DNA from 3 places in the Streptomyces sp. NPDC057249 genome. Region 1 is predicted to be linked to each of the others. Evidence: riboswitches for the same ligand, from Rfam matches in the RefSeq annotation. Region 1 holds a riboswitch; each other region holds the start of a gene.
The links. Region 1 has a riboswitch for cobalamin ahead of ACFUJY_RS18935 (ABC transporter substrate-binding protein). Riboswitches for the same ligand answer to the same signal wherever they lie in the genome.
Positions count from the first base shown of each region.

Region 1 (6,580 bases):
TACCTGAGCACCGGTCAGGCGGAGGCGCTGACGGACCACACCGAACGGCTCATCGGCGCGGTGGCCCCGCACCTCCCGGAACTCGCCGACGCCTTCGCCTTCCCCGACGAGATGCTCGCCGACTGGCCGATCACGGGCGCCGGCTACACCGACGCGTACGACGATCCGGAGGCCCACTGGCACGCCGGGGCGGGGCGATGAGGGGCACGCGGGCGCGCCGTGCGGCGCGGGCCGTACAGGGGCTCGGGGCGGGAGCCGTCCTCCTCGCCTACTGGTCGACCGTCGCCCTGTTCGCACGGTGGTCCGCGGCGTCCCGGCCCGGCTCTGGCGAATCGGTTCGCCGCAAGGCGTAACCGGAGCGACGCTGCTCAGTTGTTCCGGCGTCGGGGCCGTGCGCACCGGCGCCGGACGCCCCACCCGGATGGGCATGAGGAAAGGAAGACCATGAGCACGATCCACCCCCGCATCACCGACGTACTCAGCAGTACCTTCAGGGTGCCCGTGGCCGAGATCCTTCCGGACTCCACGATGGACAGCCTGGACATGGACTCCCTCGCGGCCGCCGAGTTCGCCGTCGTCCTGCGGGAGACCACCGGGGTCGAACTGGACACCGGCATCCTGACCCGGGGGACCACCCTCGCCGAGCTCACGGAGCACCTCGACGCGGCGGCGGGCGTCGCCCGATGAGGACACCGGCCATCGCCGTCACCGGTCTCGGCATGATCACCCCGGTCGGCAACGACACCGAGTCCACCTGGGACGGGGTGTGCGCCGCGGTGAGCCCGGCCCGCACCGTCCCCGCGCTCGCCGGGTGCGCGATCGACTTCGCCTGCGTGGTCGACGGCATCGACCTGGACGCCGAGATCGGTCGCCGCACGGCCTTCCGGATGGGCCGGTACGTCAAGTTCGCGGTCCTGGCCGCCCGGGAGGCCGTCGCCGACGCCGGTCTCGATCCGGCCGGGTGGGACGGCAGCCGGGTCGCGGTCGTCGTCGGCACCAGCAGCGGGGGCTCCGCGCACCTCACCGACCAGGCGCTGGTCCTGGAGCGGAAGGGGCCGGAGGCGACCTCGCCGGCCGGGGTCCTGCTGACCATCCCCAACATGCCCGCCGCCGAGATCGCGATCGAGATGCGGGCCACCGGCCCCAGCCTGGCCCCCTGCACCGCCTGTTCGTCCGGCGTCACCGCGCTGTCCGTCGCCCGCGACCTGCTGGTGACCGGGCAGTGCGACGTGGCCGTCGCGGGGGCGACCGAGTCGACCGTCTTCCCGATCGCCATGACCGGCTTCGCCCGGTCCGGGGCCGCCGCCCGCGCGGACGGCGACCTGTCCCGGCTCAGCCGGCCCTTCGCCGCCGACCGCGCCGGACTCGTCATGGGCGAGGGCGCCGCCGTCATGGTGCTGGAACGCGCCGCCGACGCGGAGGCCAGGGGCGCCGAACCCCGGGCCCTGCTCGCCGGCACCGGCGCCACCACGGACGCCCACCACCCCACCAGCCCGCACCCCGACGGGCGGGTCGCCCGGGCCGCCGCGGAGGCCGCGCTGCGCGACGCCGGCTGGCGGGCGGACGAGGTGGAGCACGTCAACGCGCACGGCACCGCGACCGTACGCAACGACGCCGCCGAGGCCGCGCTGATCAGCCGGGTGTACCCGCACCGGCCACCCGTCACCGCCCCGAAGGGCGTGCTCGGGCACTGCATGGGCGCGGCCGGGGCGATCGAGGCGGGGCTGACGATCCTCACCCTCCAGCGCGGGGTCGTCCCGCCGGTCGCGAACCTGGACGCCCCCGCGCCCGGGTTCGACATCGACTGCGTCACCAAGGTGCCGCTGGTGCGGCCCGTCCACCGGGCCGTCAGCCACTCCTTCGGCTTCGGCGGGCACAACGCGGTGGTGGCCCTCCAGCGCCCCTGACCGGACGCGGCGCCGAGCTGCGCGTAAGCCCGTGGTAGCGTGCCGGAGCCAGTCGAACTCCTCGTGGGAGTCAGGGAATCCGGTGCGAATCCGGAACTGACGCGCAGCGGTGAGGGGGACGGGCGGGGCCACGGCCACTGGGAGACCCGGCGTCTCCCGGGAAGGCGTCCCGTCCGAGCGAACCCGAGTCCGAAGACCTGCTGGCGACCGCCGCCCGGGACCGGGCGGCGGACCGTACAGCGGGCCCCGCGCATGGGCCCAGAGACGCCGAGGTATGCCCCGTGCCGCCCATACGTGCCGCCGCTCTGCTCACCGTCGCCCTCCTGCTGCTGACGGCCTGCGGAGGGCCCCCGTCCGGAAAGGCCGACGCCGTCGGCCGGACGGACGGCTACCCGGTCACGCTCAGGAACTGCGGGCGCACCGTCACCGTGGACGCCCCGCCCCGGCGCGCGGTCTCCGTCGACCAGGGCACCACGGAGATCCTGCTCTCGCTCGGCCTCCAGGACCGGATGGCCGCCACCGCCACCTGGACCGACCCGGTGATGAAGGGCCTGGAGAAGGCCAACGCGGGCGTGAAGCGGATCGCCGACAACCGGCCCTCGTCCGAGAAGGTCCTCGACCAGGAGCCCGACTTCGTCGCCGCCGACTTCGAGTCCACCCTCGCCAAGGGCGGTGTCGCCCCGCGCGAGCAGTTCGAGAAGCTGGGCGTCCCCACCTACGTCGCACCCGCCGACTGCACGGCCAAGGACAACACGAAGGACGGCGACGGCGTCCGTACCGGCGCCCTCACCATGGACAGCGTCTACGCCGAGGTGCGCGACCTGGCCCGGGTGTTCGGCGTGCCGGAGCGCGGCGAGAAGCTGACCGAGCGGCTCCGCACCCGCATCCGGAAGGCCGCCGACGACATCGACGGCTCCGGCACCTCCGTCCTCTACTGGTTCGCCAACTCCGAGTCCCCCTACCTGGCGGGGTGCTGCGGGGCGCCGGGCATCATCACCCGGGAGCTCGGCCTGAAGAACGTCTTCGACGACACGCACGACGAATGGCCCCAGGTGAACTGGGAGACCGTCGCCGACCGCAACCCGGACGTGCTGGTCATCGGCGACCTCACCCGCACGTCGCAGACCGCCGAGAGCGCCGCCGGGAAGATCGCCTTCCTGGAGTCCAACCCCGTCACGAAGAAGATGGACGCCGTACGCCACAAGCGTTACGTCCTGCTCAGCGGCCAGGCCATGAACCCGACCATCCGCACGGTCGAGGGCGTGGAGCGGGTGGCCGCCGGGCTGCGCGCGTTCGGGCTCGCGGGATGACGGCCACCGAACGGCTCACCGCCCCGCCCGACAGGACGCCGGCCCCCACCGGCCCTCCGCGCCCCCGCCTGCGCCGTCTGCGTGGCGGCCTCCTGTGGACCGGCGGCCTCCTGCTGCTCGCCCTGTCCGTCGCGGTCGCCGTCACCATCGGACCGGCCCGGATCTCCGTCGTGGACGTCTGGTCCGCCGTCGCCGCCCACCTCGGCATCGGTGAGGCCCGGCTCAGCCCGATCCGCGACGGCATCATCTGGAACCTGCGCATGCCGCGCACCCTGCTCGCCGCCGTCTGCGGGGCGGGCCTCGCGGTCTGCGGGACCGTCATGCAGTCCCTGCTGCGCAACCCGCTCGCCGACCCGTTCGTCCTCGGCGTCTCCTCCGGCGCGTCCACCGGCGCGGTCCTGGTCGTCGTGCTCGGCGTCGGCGGCGGAGCCGTGTCCCTGCCGGCCGGGGCGTTCATCGGGGCGCTCTGCTCGTTCGCGCTGGTGATGCTGCTCAGCCACACCCTGGGCGGCTCCACCGACCGGGTCGTCCTGTCCGGGGTCGCCGCGATGCAGCTGTTCTCGGCCCTGACCTCGTTCGTCGTCATGACCGCCGCCGACGCCGAGCAGACCCGGGGCGTGCTGTTCTGGCTGCTCGGCTCGCTCGGCGGGGTCGGCTGGACCGATGTGTGGATCTGCTCCGCCGTCCTCGCCGTCAGCCTGCTGGTCTGCCTCGGCCACTCCCGTACGCTCGACGCCTTCGCCTTCGGGCAGGACGCCGCCGCCGCCCTCGGGGTGAACGTCGCACGCGTCCGCACCGTCCTGCTCTGCACCACCGCGCTGCTGACCGCCGCGCTCGTCAGCTCGGCCGGGGCCATCGGCTTCGTCGGGCTGGTCCTCCCGCACGCCGCCCGTGCCCTCACCGGCTCCGGCCACCGCAGGCTGCTGCCGGTCACCGCCCTCGCCGGGGCCGTCTTCCTGGTCTGGGTCGACACGCTCGCCCGGACCGTCCTCGACCCGCAGGAGGTCCCGGTGGGCGTCGTCACCGCCCTCATCGGCGTGCCCGCCTTCGTCGCCGTCCTCTACCGCACCAGGCGGCCCGCGTGACCGGGACGGCGGCGGAGGGCCTGCGGGCCGGCGGAGTCAGCCGCGAGGCCGGCGGCCGCCTCCTGCTGGACGGTGTGACGCTGGCCCCGGAACCGGGCACGACGGTGGGCCTGATCGGCCCCAACGGCTCCGGCAAGTCCACCCTGCTGCGCATCCTCGCCGGAGTCCTCGCCCCGCACGCGGGCGTCGTCACGCTGGACGGCGAACCGCTCACGGACGTCGGCCGCCGCGCCGTGGCCCGGCGGGTCGCGGTCGTCGACCAGCACGCCGTCACCCAGGAGGAGCTGAGCGTCCTGGACGTCGTACGCCTGGGCCGCATCCCGCACCGGCGTGCCTGGTCCGCGCCGACGGAGGCGGACGCGGCGGCGGTGGACGAGGCGCTGGAGCGGACCGGGCTCACCGGCCGGCGCGACCAGTCCTGGCACACCCTCTCCGGAGGGGAGCGCCAGCGCGTCCAGATCGCCCGCGCGCTCGCCCAGCGGCCGCGCGAACTCCTGCTGGACGAACCGACCAACCACCTGGACATCCAGCACCAGCTCGAACTGCTCTCCCTGGTCGCCTCGCTCCCGCTGACCGCCGTCGTCGCCCTGCACGACCTCAACCTGGCCGCCATGTTCTGCGACCGGATCGTGGTGCTCAGCGGCGGACGGGCGGTCGCGGGCGGGACCCCCGCGCAGGTCGTCACCGAGCAGCTGATCGAGGACGTCTACCGGGTGCGGTCCGTCGTGACACCGGACGGCCCGCAGGGGCGGCCCTCGGTGCGCTTCCTGCCCTGAGGGGCCCGGGCACACGAGAGGGCGGACCCGCCGGGCGGGTCCGCCCTTCGCCTGTCGTGCGGTACGGCCGGCATGCCGGCGAGCGGTCAGCGGTGGCGTCCCCGGCCGAGGTCGCCGCCGGTGTCCTTGCCTCCCGGCTCCTTGCCGCCCTTGGTGGTGCCGTCCGCGTAGTCGATCTGCTCCTTGCGCAGTTCGGCGGAGACCTCCTTCTGCTCCGTCACCCTCTCGGTTTCCATCCGGACGCGCTCGACCGGGACGGTCTCCTTGCGCATCGTGGCGCGTTCCGCGTGCAGGGTGACCTCCACGTCCTGCTCCGTCAGATCGCCCGCTCGCGCGGTCGTCCTGTCGCCCGGCTGCAGCGGCTCACGGACCACCCGTACCTCCTCGTGCGAGACCGGCACGCTGCGCGTGACGTTCTCGGTGACGACGTACTTGTGGAGGCGGGCCCTGCCGCTCTCGTACTCCTCGGTGCCGATGTGCAGCTGCTCCTCGGAGCGGATCATCTCCTCCTTGCCGCCCAGGTCGGCGCCGGACCGCTGGGCGCCCGCGCCGGCGCCGGCCAGCGGACGGCCCGCGGCGGTGCCCGCGTCGGTGTCCCGGTGCCTGCCGGTGCCGGCCGCCCGGGTCCGGTCCTGGCCGGAGGTGCCTGCCGCACCCATGGCCCCGGCCCCGGCACCCGCTCCGGCCGCCGCGCCGGTGCCGGCCGCGCCCATGGTGCCGGTGCCCGTGGTGGTCGGTGAACCGGTCCCGGAACCGTCGCCCAGGTTGCCCCGGGTGTTCCTGGTGAGGCCGTAGTGCCGGTACAGCTCCTCTTCCTCGGACACGGACAGATGCGCGTCCGCGTCCACCCGGGGGGCTTCCTTGACCTGGTCCTTGCCGTGGGAGATGTGCAGGTCGGAGCCCACTCGACGGGCTCCGGCGAGAGGCACGAAACTCTCCTTCATGCCGAACAGGCCGGTCTTCACCGTGATCCAGTCCGGGCGGCCGGTGTTGTCGTCGACATACACGCGGCCCACGTTGCCGATCTTCTCGCCCTCGGTGTCGTACACCGTCAGGCCGTCGAGCTCTCCGGAATCCGTGAAACCGTCAGCGGCTCCCATATCCGAATCCTCCTCGCCCGGGCGCGTCCTGTGGGTGGGTCCAGCAGAGAAGGCGCGTCCGGATTCCATCGCGCCTCACCCGGATGGACGCTGCAACCGCCCGGCAACCCGGTGCGGCGGGCGGCATCCGCCCCGGACCGGCGCAGCGCCCGTGTCACGCGGGTGCGCGGCTTCCGGGCCCGTTACGCCATCCGGGTGAACGGCCGGGTGATGCGCACGGCTGCCGGGGGAGCGGGGCGGCCCCCGGACGCCCCGGCCCCGGCACATATGATCAACGGGTCCACGCCGACCGACGTCCCGCCGCGCCACCCGGGGGTGCCCATCCGTTCCGTACGCATCCGGCTGCCCCGGCAACGCGCAGAGCTGCTCGCCCGGCGCGAGGACGGCGCGGAGCTCCACCAC
Region 1 covers NZ_JBHUXS010000009.1:172,864-179,443, reverse strand. The annotation lists gene ACFUJY_RS18950 (acyl-CoA dehydrogenase) at 1-201, shown strand, start outside; gene ACFUJY_RS18945 (acyl carrier protein) at 445-687, shown strand; gene ACFUJY_RS18940 (beta-ketoacyl-[acyl-carrier-protein] synthase family protein) at 684-1,907, shown strand; cobalamin riboswitch at 1,940-2,127, shown strand; gene ACFUJY_RS18935 (ABC transporter substrate-binding protein) at 2,189-3,217, shown strand; gene ACFUJY_RS18930 (FecCD family ABC transporter permease) at 3,214-4,302, shown strand; gene ACFUJY_RS18925 (ABC transporter ATP-binding protein) at 4,299-5,078, shown strand; gene ACFUJY_RS18920 (PRC and DUF2382 domain-containing protein) at 5,165-6,178, opposite strand; gene ACFUJY_RS18915 (adenosylcobinamide amidohydrolase) at 6,446-6,580, shown strand, end outside.

Region 2 (6,580 bases), on a different contig from region 1:
GCCGGTGTGCACCATCAGCAGCGGCCGGTTGCGCCGCTGCCGGGTGGTGAGTCCGTCGTCCGGCACGCTCTCCGGCTGTCCCTGCGGCATTACGCGACCCTCCTGTCGGTGTGCCCGGGGCCCGTGCCCCGGACGTCCTTGACCAGCCCGGCGATCGACTCGGCGCGCAGCTCGTCCAGCGTGACGGCGGTGCCGCCCAGAGCGGTGGCGAGACCCGCAGCGAGTCCCAGCCGTACCGGGCCCGTCTCGCAGTCCACGACGACCGACGCGATGCCCTCGGCGGCGTGCAGCCGGGCGGCCCGCGCGGCCAGCTCCACGGGCTGCGGTCCGCCGGTCGCGCGGCCGTCCGTCACCACGACCAGCAGGGCCCGCCGGGACGGGTCGCGCAGCCGCTCCACCCGCAGCACGTCATGGGCCTTCAGCAGCCCGGCGGCCACCGGGGTGCGCCCGCCCGTCGGCAGCGACTCAAGCCGGGCCGCCGCCGCGTCCACCGACGAGGTCGGCGGCAGCGCCACCTCCGCATCCCGGCCGCGGAAGGTGACCAGGCCGACCTTGTCGCGCCGCTGGTAGGCGTCCATCAGCAGGGAGAGCACCGCGCCCTTCACGGCGCCCATGCGCTGCCGGGCGGCCATCGACCCGGAGGCGTCCACGACGAACAGCACGAGATTGCCCTCGCGCCCCTCCCGCGTCGCCTGCCGGAGATCGTCCCGACGCACCACGAGCCCCCGCCCGGACCGGCCCCGCGCCCGCTGGTGCGGGGCGGCGGCCACGACCGTCGCGGCCAGATGCAGCTTCGTCAGCGCACCCTCGGGCCGCCGCGCCCCCGTCGTCCGCCCCTGCTCGGTGCGCGCCCGGGACCGTCGCCCCGCCGCGCCCTCACCGAGACCGGGCACGCTGAGCATCTTCGTGCGGAACGGCTCACCGGCCGTCACGGGCTGCTGCTCACCGCCCTGGCCCGGCACGGGGGCCCCGGGCGCGTCGTCCGCCCCGCCGGCGGGCTCGGGCGGCGTGTCGGGCCCGTCCCCCTGCGGCGGCAGCCCGCCGCCGCCCCCGCCGTCACCGCCGCCACCGGGCCCGTCCGGCTCCGGCTCGTCGTCCCCGCCGCCGTTCCGCTCCAGCGTGTCGTCCAGCTTGTCCTCGTCGAGCCCCGGCGCGTCGAAGGGGTTGCGCCGGCGCCGGTGGGGGAGCGCGAGCAGCGCCGCCTGCCGGACGTCGTCGGCGCCCACGTCGGTGCGCCCCGCCCACGCGGCCAGCGCGGTCGCGGTCCTGGCCATGACGATGTCCGCGCGCATCCCGTCGACCTCGAAGGCCGCGCAGGTCGCCGCGATCTGCCGCAACGCCTTGTCGCCGAGCACCACGTCGGGCAACAGCGCCCGCGCGGCCGCGATCCGTTCCCGCAACTCCGCTTCCTCGGCGGCCCAGCGCGCCGCGAAGGCCGCCGGATCGTCCTCGTACGCGAGCCGCCGCCGCACCACCTCCACCCGCTGGTCCGTCTCGCGGGACGCCGCGACCTCGACGGTCAGCCCGAACCGGTCGAGCAACTGGGGCCGCAACTCGCCCTCTTCGGGGTTCATCGTGCCCACGAGCAGGAACCGCGCCGCATGCCGTACGGAGACGCCCTCGCGCTCCACGTACGAGGCACCCATGGCCGCCGCGTCCAGCAGCAGGTCGACCAAGTGGTCGTGGAGGAGGTTGACCTCGTCCACGTACAGGATTCCGCGGTGCGCGTCCGCGAGCAGCCCCGGTTCGAACGCCTTCACGCCCTCCGCGAGGGCCCGTTCGATGTCGAGCGCCCCCACGAGCCGGTCCTCGGAGGCGCCGACCGGCAGCTCCACGGTCCGCGCCGCCCGCGACACGCCGGACGCGTCCTCGTGCGGGCCGTCCGGACACGCCGGATCGGGCGCGGCGGGGTCGCACGAGAACCGGCACCCCGGCACGACGGCGACCTCCGGCATCAGCGCGGCCAGCGCGCGCACGGCGGTCGACTTGGCGGTGCCCTTCTCACCACGGACCAGCACCCCGCCCACGGCCGGGCTGACCGCGTTGAGCAGCAGCCCGAGCCGCAGGTCGTCCTGGCCGACGATGGCGGTGAAGGGGTAGGGCGTACTCACAGGGCCTCCTTGACGGGGATGGCGGGCGCTCCCGGCGGGATGAACGGCAGTCCGGACGGCGCGCCCGACTCGATGAGCCGCCACAGCGCGTCGGTGTCCGCGTGTTCCTCGATCAGGTCGCCGAGGCGGTCGAGCTGTTCCTCGCGCAGCGCGGCGAAGCAGGTGTCCGGGGCGGGCACGAAGCGGCGGCCCGCGATCCGGGCGACCTCGGTCAGGAACCGGCGGCGGAACGCGTCGCTCTCCAGCGAACCGTGCCAGTGCGTCCCCCACACCGCCCCGGACCGGCAGCCGTCCAGCGGAGTGCCCCGGCCGTCCGTCAGGAACGGTTCGCCGCCGCGCACATCGGCGACCCCGTGGTGGATCTCGTACCCCTCGACGGGCTCACCGAGCGCCTCGCCGGACGGCCGGGCGAGGGTCTTCTCGCGGTCGAAGCGGACCCGCACCGGCAGCAGCCCGAGCGCGTCGACCCGTCCGGCGCGCGACTCGACCTCGTCCTCGATGTGCTCGCCCAGGATCTGGTAGCCGCCGCAGATCCCGAGCACCGGCCGGCCCTCGGCGGCGCGCCGCCGCAGCGCGTCGGCGAGCCCGCGTTCGCGCAGCCAGGCGAGCGCCTTCACGGTGCCCCGGGTGCCCGGCACGATGACGAGGTCGGCGTCGGCCAGCTCCTCCGCCCGGTCCACGAACCGCACGACGACACCGGGTTCGGCGGCCAGCGCGTCCACATCGGTGAAGTTCGACATCAGCGGGACCGCGCACACGGCGACGCGCAGGACGTCCTCGCCGTGCGGCGGGGCGACCGCCGACTCGCGTACGGTCCCGCGCAGCGACACCCTGAGGCCGTCCTCCTCGTCGATGCCGAGCCCGTGCGCGAAGGGCAGCACCCCGTACGTGGGACGGCCCGTCAGACCGCGCAGCATGTCGAGCCCCGGCTCAAGCAGCGAGACGTCGCCCCGGAACTTGTTGACCAGGTACCCCGCGATCAGCTCCTGGTCCTCGGGCGCGAGCAGCGCGGTCGTCCCGAAGAACGAGGCGAAGACCCCGCCCCGGTCGATGTCCCCGACCACCACGACCGGGAAGCGCGCGGCGCGGGCGATGCCCATGTTCACGATGTCCGTGCGCCGCAGGTTGATCTCGGCGGGCGACCCCGCGCCCTCGCAGATCACCGCGTCGTACGTGCTCCGCAGCTGCTCCAGGCAGTCCGTGACGGTGGACAGCAGCCGTTCCTGCCGTCCGCCGTGGTAGCCGCGGGCGCTCATCTCGCCGACCGGCCGCCCCATCAGCACGACCTGGCTGGAGCGGTCGCCGCCGGGCTTGAGCAGCACCGGGTTCATCAGGGCGGTCGGCTCGACGCGGGCCGCCTGGGCCTGCATCGCCTGCGCCCGGCCGATCTCGGCGCCCTCCCGGGTGACGAAGGAGTTCAGCGACATGTTCTGCGCCTTGAACGGGGCGACCTTCACGCCCCGGCGCACCAGCCAGCGGCAGATGCCCGCCGTGACGACGCTCTTGCCCGCGTCCGACGTGGTTCCGGCGACCAGCAGTCCGCCGCTCATATCGCTCTCCGTCCAGAGGTACGAGGTCCTTGAGGTCCCCCGGTCCGTCCCGCGAACCGGCGTGCGACCGCTCCCGCGCCCAGCCGGGCGGCCACGCCGACGCCGAGGGCGAGCACGCCCACCCGGCGCGAGAGCCGCACGGCACGCTCGATGTCCCCGGTCTCCACGGCACGGCCCGCCGCCCCGTTGAGCACCGGCCGGTGTTCGACGCGCCCCCCGTACGCCAGGGTCCCGCCCAGCCGTACGCCGAGCGCCCCGGCGAACGCGGCCTCCACGGGCCCCGCGTTGGGGCTCGGGTGCTTCGCGGCGTCGGCCCGCCAGGCCCGTACCGCCTCCCGGGGACGGCCGCCGGAGGCCACCGCGAGCAGGGCGGTCAGCCGGGCGCCGGGCCAGCCCGCGAGGTCGTCGAGGCGGGCGGAGGCCCAGCCGTACCGCAGGTAGCGGGGCGACTTGTGGCCGACCATCGCGTCGAGCGTGTTGGCGGCGCGGAAGCCGACGAGCCCGGGGACGCCGGCGAGGGCGCCCCAGACGAGGGCGCCGACCACGGCGTCCGAGGTGTTCTCGGCGACGGACTCCACGACGGCGCGCGCGATCCGGGGGCCGTCCAGCGCCTGCGGGTCGCGCCCGCACAGGTGCGGCAGCCGCTCCCGGGCCAGCTCGACGTCGCCGGCGGCGAGTGCCGAGCCGATGGCCCGGGCCTCGCGTCCCAGCGACGTACCGCCGACGACGGACCAGGTGGCGGCGGCGGTCAGGGCCACCGAGGCGGCGGGACGGCGGCGCAGGGCACGGGCGGCGAGCGCGGCGCTCCCGGCGGCGCCCCCGGCGCAGATCAGGGTGTGCAGGGCGCCCCGGCCGCGGTGGTCGCGCCAGAGCCGGTCCTCGACGGCCGCGGCGGCCCGCCCGAAGGCGGCGACCGGGTGTCCCCTGCGGGGGTCACCGAGCAGCAGGTCGGCGATCAGGCCGGCGGTGGCGCCGTACGCGTAGATGCGATCGGCACGCACGGTTCAGCCGGCCGTACCCGAGGCCGCGGACAGATGAGGTGGGGAGAAGGTCGCACGGCAGCCGGGCATGGCGATATGTCCTCACTCAGGGTCCGCGCCCTGGTTCGACGTGACGGCGACGAGAGTCTCCTGGCTTCCGGATCGGCGGGTTCCCCGGTCTTCCAGCCCGCTCGCGCGGGCCGTGACGTGCGGTGGGGGACCGCTCCCCGGTGACAGTGGCGGGACCGCGCCGGATTCGCACCGGCTTCCTCTGCTGTCGCCGTAATGGCTCCGGCAGTCCACCACGCCCCGCGAACGCCCGTCAACTCGCCGTTGACCTGCGGCGGTGCGGTGTGGGCGGACGCACACCGGGCCGGACGCACCCGAGGTGCGTCCGGCCCGGGGGAGAGGTGGTGCGTCAGGCGACGATCAGATAGATGCCGTACGCGACCGCCGCCGCGCACAGCCCGAAGCAGACGTACGCGCCGGCGCGCGCCAGCAGGACCGACGAGCCCGCCGGACCGCCCTCGGCGGCCGGTTCCGGCTGCTTGGAGAGGCCGACGATGCCGAGCGTGAAGAGGCCCACCAGGGCGACGGTGGTGACGAGGGAGACGCCGAAGACGGTGCCCAGAGCTGCCCAGTCGATGTTCATACGGGGTGTCCTTACCGGAGTACCGGGGTCTGTCAGACCGTGGCGGGTCGGGCCGGATCGGCGGCGACGGGACCGGCGGGCGCCGGAATGGTGGCGGCGAGGTCGGCGGCCTGGGCCGCGGTGGGCGGCGGGCTCACGGCCGCGATGGCCTGGGTGACGACACCCGCGGGCTCGGCCGGGGCCGCGTCCTCGGTGCCGGGCGCGACATCGCCGTGGCCGACGGGCTTGCGGCGCGAGAGCAGCCAGATCGCCCCGGAGCCGGCGACCAGGAGGACCGCGACGACCACGACGCCCCAGGTGCCCTGCTTGGTCAGGAACTCGGCTCCCGCACCGACCAGACCGGCGGCCGGCAGGGTCAGGCCCCAGGCGACGAACATCCGGGTGGCGGTGGACCAGCGGACCACACCCCCGGCACGGCCGAGGCCCGCCCCCATCACGGCCCCGGAGCAGGACTGCGTGGTGGAGAGGGAGAAGCCGAGGTGCGAGGAGGCCAGGATGACGGTGGCCGCGCTGGTCTGGGCGGCGAAGCCCTGCGGGGGCTTCAGCTCGGTCAGGCCGCTGCCCATGGTGCGGATGATGCGCCAGCCGCCGAGGTACGTGCCGAGCGCGATGGCCAGGCCGGCGCTGACGATGACCCAGACCGGCGGGTTGGAGCCGGGGGAGAGGACGCCGCCGGTGACCAGGGCGAGGGTGATGATGCCCATGGTCTTCTGCGCGTCGTTGGTGCCGTGGGCGAGCGAGACGAGCCCGGCCGAGGCGATCTGCCCCGCCCGGTAGCCCTTGGCGGTCGCCTTCTCCTGGGCGTCGTTACGGATCTTCCCGCCGATGCGGTACGTGAGCCGGGTGGCCAGGAGCGCGGCCACACCGGCCACGAGCGGGGCGGCGACGGCGGGCAGCAGCACCTTGGTGACGACGGTGCCGCCGTTGACCGACGACCAGCCGGCGGACATCACCGCGGCGCCGATGAGGCCGCCGAACAGTGCGTGGGAGGAGCTGGACGGGAGCCCGACCAGCCAGGTCAGAAGATTCCACAGGATGGCGCCGACGAGCGCCGCGAAGATGACCTCGGTTCTGAGGCCGTCCTCGTTGACGATCCCGCCGGAGATCGTCTTGGCGACCTCCACGGACAGGAACGCGCCGACCAGATTGAGAACGGCGGACATCGCGACCGCCGTCTTGGGTTTGAGTGCGCCGGTCGAGATGGTCGTGGCCATCGCGTTGGCGGTGTCGTGGAAACCGTTCGTGAAATCGAACACTAGAGCTGTCACGATCACTATCGCGAGCAGC
Region 2 covers NZ_JBHUXS010000006.1:55,160-61,739, reverse strand. The annotation lists gene cobO (cob(I)yrinic acid a,c-diamide adenosyltransferase) at 1-90, opposite strand, end outside; gene ACFUJY_RS13110 (putative cobaltochelatase) at 90-2,111, opposite strand; gene ACFUJY_RS13105 (cobyric acid synthase) at 2,108-3,661, opposite strand; gene ACFUJY_RS13100 (cobalamin biosynthesis protein) at 3,658-4,662, opposite strand; cobalamin riboswitch at 4,785-4,914, opposite strand; gene ACFUJY_RS13095 (hypothetical protein) at 5,060-5,293, opposite strand; gene ACFUJY_RS13090 (anion permease) at 5,326-6,580, opposite strand, start outside.
Region 2: it holds a riboswitch for cobalamin, as region 1 does, so the genes downstream of both, ACFUJY_RS13100 (cobalamin biosynthesis protein) here and ACFUJY_RS18935 (ABC transporter substrate-binding protein) in region 1, are expected to answer to the same signal.

Region 3 (6,580 bases), on a different contig from region 1:
GAGCCAGACAGTCAGGTCTTCCTTGCGGTCCTTCGGGTCCTTCGAGGACGTCTTGTCGTCCGAACCACACGCCGCGATGGAAACCAACATGCCCGCGACGCCGATCGCCGCGATGAGCTTGCGCTTCACGCCACCCTCCTCAGGGATGCTGCAACCCCCTCCCCACCGCGCGAAAACGTCGACGAGTACCTCTGGGGCTGGGACCTGGTCTTTAATGGTTTAGACCAGTACCGGGAGCTTGGCCTAGACCTTTAGGGGTGTCAAGGGTGTATAAGAAGTGCACTCGCGTCCGTTATAGGACCGACACCTGAGGGAGGGCGACGAGCCGTGACCGGACCGTGCCACCATGTGAGCCGCGACAGACGGAGGAGCCGGTGACGGCAGCAACGCAGCAGTCGGGAAGGCGGGCCATGGGCGCCGACGGGGGCAGTTCGGAGAACGAGACGGGTGCGGGCGCCGGGACGCGCACCGCGCGCGTACCGAAGTACTACCGGCTGAAGCGACATCTCCTCGACATGACGGACACCATGCCGCCGGGCACCCCGGTCCCCCCGGAACGGACCCTGGCCGCCGAGTTCGACACCTCGCGCACCACCGTGCGCCAGGCGCTCCAGGAACTGGTCGTCGAGGGCCGGCTGGAACGCATCCAGGGCAAGGGCACCTTCGTCGCCAAGCCGAAGGTCTCCCAGGCCCTGCAACTCACCTCGTACACCGAGGACATGCGCGCCCAGGGGCTCGAACCGACGTCGCAGCTCCTGGACATCGGCTACGTCACCGCCGACGACACCCTCGCCGGGCTGCTCGACATCAGCGCCGGCGGCCGGGTCCTGCGCATCGAGCGCCTGCGCCTGGCGAGCGGCGAGCCGATGGCCATCGAGACCACGCACCTTTCGGCCAAGCGCTTTCCCGCGCTGCGCCGTTCACTGGTCAAGTACACCTCGCTCTACACCGCGCTTTCCGAGGTGTACGACGTCCGGCTGGCCGAGGCCGAGGAGACGATCGAGACCTCCCTGGCCACGCCGCGCGAGGCGGGGCTGCTCGGTACCGACGTGGGCCTGCCGATGCTGATGCTCTCCCGGCACTCGCTGGACGAGCAGGGCGAACCGGTCGAGTGGGTCCGCTCGGTCTACCGCGGCGACCGCTACAAGTTCGTGGCCCGCCTGAAGCGGCCGCTGGACTGACCCACCGTACGCACGTACCCCCGAACGGCCCCCGGTCCCGCCTCCGGGGGCCGTTCGGCGCTTCCCGAGGGCCGGCTTGGCCTGGACCAGCTCCCGGACGATTGCCGCCATTCCGGCCATCCGGCCGGTCCGTGGCGACCGTTGCCGGACCGCAATGCGGACGGGGGGTGACGGTGGCCGGATCTCTCGCCTAGATTTCCTGCGCATTACAGGTGATCAGCGAGGGGACGGAGTCGCCGCCATGGCGGAAGAACCAGAAGGAAAGCCACCCACCGTCACACCGTTGCGGGTGGTCATCGCCCTGTGCCTCATCGCGCCGTTCGTGGCGATGCTCTGGGTGAGTTCTTATTCGAAGATAGACCCGACCTTCATCGGTATCCCGTTCTTCTACTGGTACCAGATGCTCTGGGTGCTGATCTCCACCGCGCTCACGATGATCGCGTACAAGCTGTGGCAGCGTGACCAGCGCGCCCGCAAGGGGGGTGCGTCGGCATGAAGGACGGCGTGAACGGCGTCGCGCTCGGCATCTTCATCTTCTTCTTCCTGGCCGTCACGGTCATGGGCTTCCTGGCCGCTCGCTGGCGCAGGGCCGAGAACGAGGCCACCCTGGACGAATGGGGCCTGGGCGGACGCTCGTTCGGCACCTGGGTCACCTGGTTCCTGCTCGGCGGCGACCTCTACACCGCGTACACCTTCGTCGCCGTGCCCGCGGCGATCTACGCGGCCGGCGCGTCCGGCTTCTTCGCGGTGCCGTACACCATCCTGGTGTACCCGCTGATCTTCACCTTCCTGCCGCGCCTGTGGTCGGTCTCGCACAAGCACGGGTACGTCACCACCTCGGACTTCGTCCGCGGCCGGTTCGGCTCGAAGGGGCTTTCGCTGGCCGTCGCGGTCACCGGCATCCTCGCCACCATGCCGTACATCGCGCTCCAGCTCGTCGGCATCCAGGCGGTGCTGGACGTGATGGGCGTCGGCGGCGGCGAGAACACCAACTGGTTCGTCAAGGACCTGCCGCTGCTGATCGCGTTCGCGGTGCTGGCCGCGTACACGTACTCCTCGGGGCTGCGGGCGCCCGCGCTGATCGCGTTCGTCAAGGACGGGCTGATCTACCTGGTCATCGCCGTGGCGATCATCTACATCCCGATCAAGCTGGGCGGCTTCGACGACATCTTCGCCTCCGCCCAGGACAAGTTCACTCAAGCGGGCGCGGGCGGCCTCGCGCCGGCGGCGGCCGGCCACTGGGGTTATGCCACCCTGGCGCTCGGGTCCGCACTCGCGCTGTTCATGTACCCGCACTCGATCACGGCGACGCTCTCCAGCCGCAGCCGTGAGGTGATCCGCCGCAACACCACCATCCTGCCGCTGTACTCGCTGATGCTGGGCCTGCTCGCGCTGCTCGGCTTCATGGCGATCGCCGCCGGCGTCAAGGTGCAGAACGGCCAGCTGGCCATCCCGCAGCTGTTCGAGAACATGTTCCCCGACTGGTTCGCGGGGGTGGCGTTCGCCGCGATCGGCATCGGCGCCCTGGTGCCGGCCGCGATCATGTCCATCGCCGCGGCGAACCTGTTCACGCGCAACATCTACAAGGACTTCCTGAAGCCGGACGCGACGCCCGAGCAGGAGACCAAGGTCTCCAAGCTGGTCTCGCTGCTGGTCAAGGTCGGCGCGCTCGCCTTCGTCCTCACCATGGACAAGACCGTCGCGATCAACTTCCAGCTGCTGGGCGGCATCTGGATTCTCCAGACGATGCCGGCCCTGGTCGGTGGCCTGTTCACCCGGTGGTTCCACCGCTGGGCGCTGATCGCCGGCTGGGCGGCCGGCATGATCTACGGGACGGCTGCCGCGTACGGGGTCGCGAGCCCGACGCAGAAGCACTTCGGCGGGTCCTCCAAGGAGATCCCCGGCCTCGGCGAGATCGGCTACATCGGCCTGACCGCCTTCGTGCTGAACGTCGTGGTCGTCGTCGTCCTCACCTTCGTCCTGAACGCCGTGAAGGCACCCGTCGGAATCGACGAGACCTCCCCGGGCGACTACACCGCGGACGCGGGCGACCCGGGTGTCCAGGAGAAGCTGCCGCCGGCCACGGCGGGGGCGCCGGGCGGTCACTGACCGCACACTTTCCCACCACGCGACACAACATGTGGGGGCCGCCCGACAGGGCGGCCCCCACATGTATGCTCATGCTCGCTGTCGCCGCAGGGGAATCCGGTGCGAATCCGGAACTGTCCCGCAACGGTGTATCCGGTGCGCTTTCGCGCACCCGTGGAGTCCGAGGACCTGCCGACAGCGCATCCGGCTCGACCGAACCGGATGCCCAGACGTCCGGGCCTCGTGGATGGGCCGGTGGACGCCGCACGGAGTGCCGCCCTGCCCGGGCCCGCTCCTGCCCGGCTGCCCCGCTCCCCGCCGGCCCAGAGCCGAGCGAGGGAGAGCACCACGTGACCATCGCGCCAGCCGATCCGGCTTCAGCGGCCGCATCAACGGGGACCGCGAGCGACGGACCGGGCACCGCACTGCTGCGGACCCTGACCGACCTCACCGCCGATCTGCCCGACACCGATCCCGGACGCGTCGCCGCCGCCGCCCTGCGCGGCCGCAACGCCCGGTCGGACGAGGCGGAGCTGCGCTCACTGGCCACCGAGGCCGCGGCGGGCCTCATCTCCGAGGACCCCGCGTACTCCCGGCTCGCCGCCCGCCTGCTCACCCGGTCCGTCGCGGACGAGGCCGCGGGCCAGGGCGCCACCTCGTTCTCCGCGTCCGTCGCCGTGGGCCACCGGGAGGGCCTGATCGCGGACCGCACCGCCGAGTTCGTCACGCTGCACGCGGCGGCCCTGGACGCCCTGGTCGAGCGGTCCCTCGCGGACGGGGCCGACGACCGCTTCGGCTACTTCGGACTGCGCACCCTGCACAGCCGCTACCTGCTGCGCCACCCGATCACCCGCCAGGTCATCGAGACCCCCCAGCACTTCATGCTCCGGGTCGCCGCCGGGCTCGCCGAGGACACCTCCGAGCGGGCGCTGGACGAGGTCGCGGCGCTGTACGGGCTGATGAGCCGGCTGGACTACCTGCCGTCCTCGCCGACGCTCTTCAACTCCGGCACCCGCCACCCGCAGATGTCGTCCTGCTACCTGCTCGACTCGCCGCTGGACGAGCTGGACTCGATCTACGACCGCTACCACCAGGTGGCCCGCCTGTCGAAGCACGCGGGCGGCATCGGCCTCTCGTACTCCCGCGTCCGCGCCCGGGGCTCCCTGATCCGGGGCACCAACGGGCACTCCAACGGCATCGTGCCGTTCCTCAAGACGCTGGACGCCTCCGTCGCGGCCGTGAACCAGGGCGGCCGGCGCAAGGGTGCCGCCGCGGTCTACCTGGAGACCTGGCACGCGGACATCGAGGAGTTCCTGGAGCTCCGCGACAACACGGGCGAGGACCAGCGGCGCACGCACAACCTGAACCTGGCGCACTGGATTCCGGACGAGTTCATGCGCCGCGTCGACGCGGATTCCACCTGGTCGCTGTTCTCCCCGGCGGACGTGCCGGAGCTCGTCGACCTGTGGGGCGACGCGTTCGACGCCGCGTACCGGGCGGCCGAGGCGAAGGGCCTGGCCCGCAGGACCATGCCGGCCCGCGAGCTGTACGGCCGGATGATGCGCACCCTGGCGCAGACCGGTCAGGGCTGGATGACGTTCAAGGACGCCTCGAACCGCACGGCGAACCAGACCGCCGAGCCGGGCAGGGTCGTGCACTCCTCGAACCTCTGCACCGAGATCCTGGAGGTCACCGACGACGGCGAGACGGCCGTCTGCAACCTCGGCTCGGTCAACCTGGGCGCGTTCGTCAAGGGCTCCTCGATCGACTGGGAGCGGCTGGACGCCACCGTGCGCACCGCGGTGACCTTCCTCGACCGGGTCGTGGACATCAACTTCTACCCGACCGAGCAGGCCGGCCGGTCCAACGCCCGCTGGCGGCCGGTCGGCCTGGGCGCCATGGGCCTCCAGGACGTCTTCTTCCAGCTCCGGCTGCCCTTCGACTCCCCGGAGGCCCGGGCGCTCTCGACCCGGATCGCGGAGCGCATCATGCTCGCCGCCTACGAGGCGTCCTGCGACCTCGCGGAGCGGTCGGGGCCGCTGCCCGCCTGGTCCGAGACCCGGGCCGCGCGCGGGGTGCTGCACCCGGACCACTACGACGCGGAGCCGGCCTGGCCGGAGCGCTGGGAGGCGCTGCGGGCCCGGATCGCGAAGACCGGGATGCGCAACTCGCTGCTTCTGGCGATCGCCCCGACGGCGACGATCGCCTCGATCGCGGGCGTCTACGAGTGCATCGAGCCCCAGGTCTCGAACCTCTTCAAGCGGGAGACCCTGAGCGGTGAGTTCCTCCAGGTCAACGGCTATCTGGTGGACGAGCTGAAGCGGCTCGGCGTGTGGGACGCGCGGACGCGTGAGGCGCTGCGCGAGTCGAACGGCTCGGTGCAGGGCTTCGCCTGGATTCCGGCGGACGTGCGGGCGCTGTACCGCACGGCGTGGGAGATCCCGCAGCGCGGCCTGATCGACATGGCGGCGGCGCGTACGCCGTTCCTCGACCAGAGCCAGTCGCTCAACCTGTTCCTGGAGACGCCGACCATCGGGAAGCTCTCCTCGATGTACGCGTACGCCTGGAAGCAGGGCCTGAAGACGACGTACTACCTGCGCTCCCGCCCGGCGACCCGGATCGCCCGCGCCGCGTCCGCCGCCCCCGTCCCCGTACAGCAGGCGCAGGCTCCCGACGCGGACGCCGTCGCCTGCTCCCTGGAGAACCCCGAGTCCTGCGAGGCATGCCAGTGATGAGCACCACCCCCACCGAGAAGAACCTGCTCGACCCGGGCTTCGAGCTGACCCTGAGGCCCATGCGCTACCCGGACTTCTACGAGCGCTACCGGGACGCGATCAAGAACACCTGGCACGTGGAGGAGGTCGACCTCCACTCGGACGTGGCGGACCTCGCGAAGATGACGCCCGCCGAGCAGCACCTGATCGGGCGGCTGGTCGCGTTCTTCGCGACCGGTGACTCGATCGTCGCCAACAACCTGGTGCTGACGCTGTACAAGCACATCAACTCCCCCGAGGCGCGGCTGTACCTGTCGCGGCAGCTGTTCGAGGAGGCCGTGCACGTCCAGTTCTATCTGACGCTGCTCGACACCTATCTGCCCGACCCGGACGACCGCGCGGCGGCGTTCGCGGCGGTGGAGAACATCCCCTCGATCCGCGAGAAGGCGCAGTTCTGCTTCCGGTGGATGGACTCGGTGGAGAAGATCGACCGGCTGGAGTCGAAGGCGGACCGCCGCCGCTTCCTGCTGAACCTGATCTGCTTCGCGGCGTGCATCGAGGGGCTGTTCTTCTACGGCGCGTTCGCGTACGTGTACT
Region 3 covers NZ_JBHUXS010000003.1:129,014-135,593, forward strand. The annotation lists gene ACFUJY_RS07095 (extracellular solute-binding protein) at 1-129, opposite strand, end outside; gene ACFUJY_RS07100 (GntR family transcriptional regulator) at 411-1,181, shown strand; gene ACFUJY_RS07105 (DUF3311 domain-containing protein) at 1,423-1,677, shown strand; gene mctP (monocarboxylate uptake permease MctP) at 1,674-3,290, shown strand; cobalamin riboswitch at 3,349-3,481, shown strand; gene ACFUJY_RS07115 (ribonucleoside-diphosphate reductase subunit alpha) at 3,620-6,001, shown strand; gene ACFUJY_RS07120 (ribonucleotide-diphosphate reductase subunit beta) at 6,001-6,580, shown strand, end outside.
Region 3: it holds a riboswitch for cobalamin, as region 1 does, so the genes downstream of both, ACFUJY_RS07115 (ribonucleoside-diphosphate reductase subunit alpha) here and ACFUJY_RS18935 (ABC transporter substrate-binding protein) in region 1, are expected to answer to the same signal.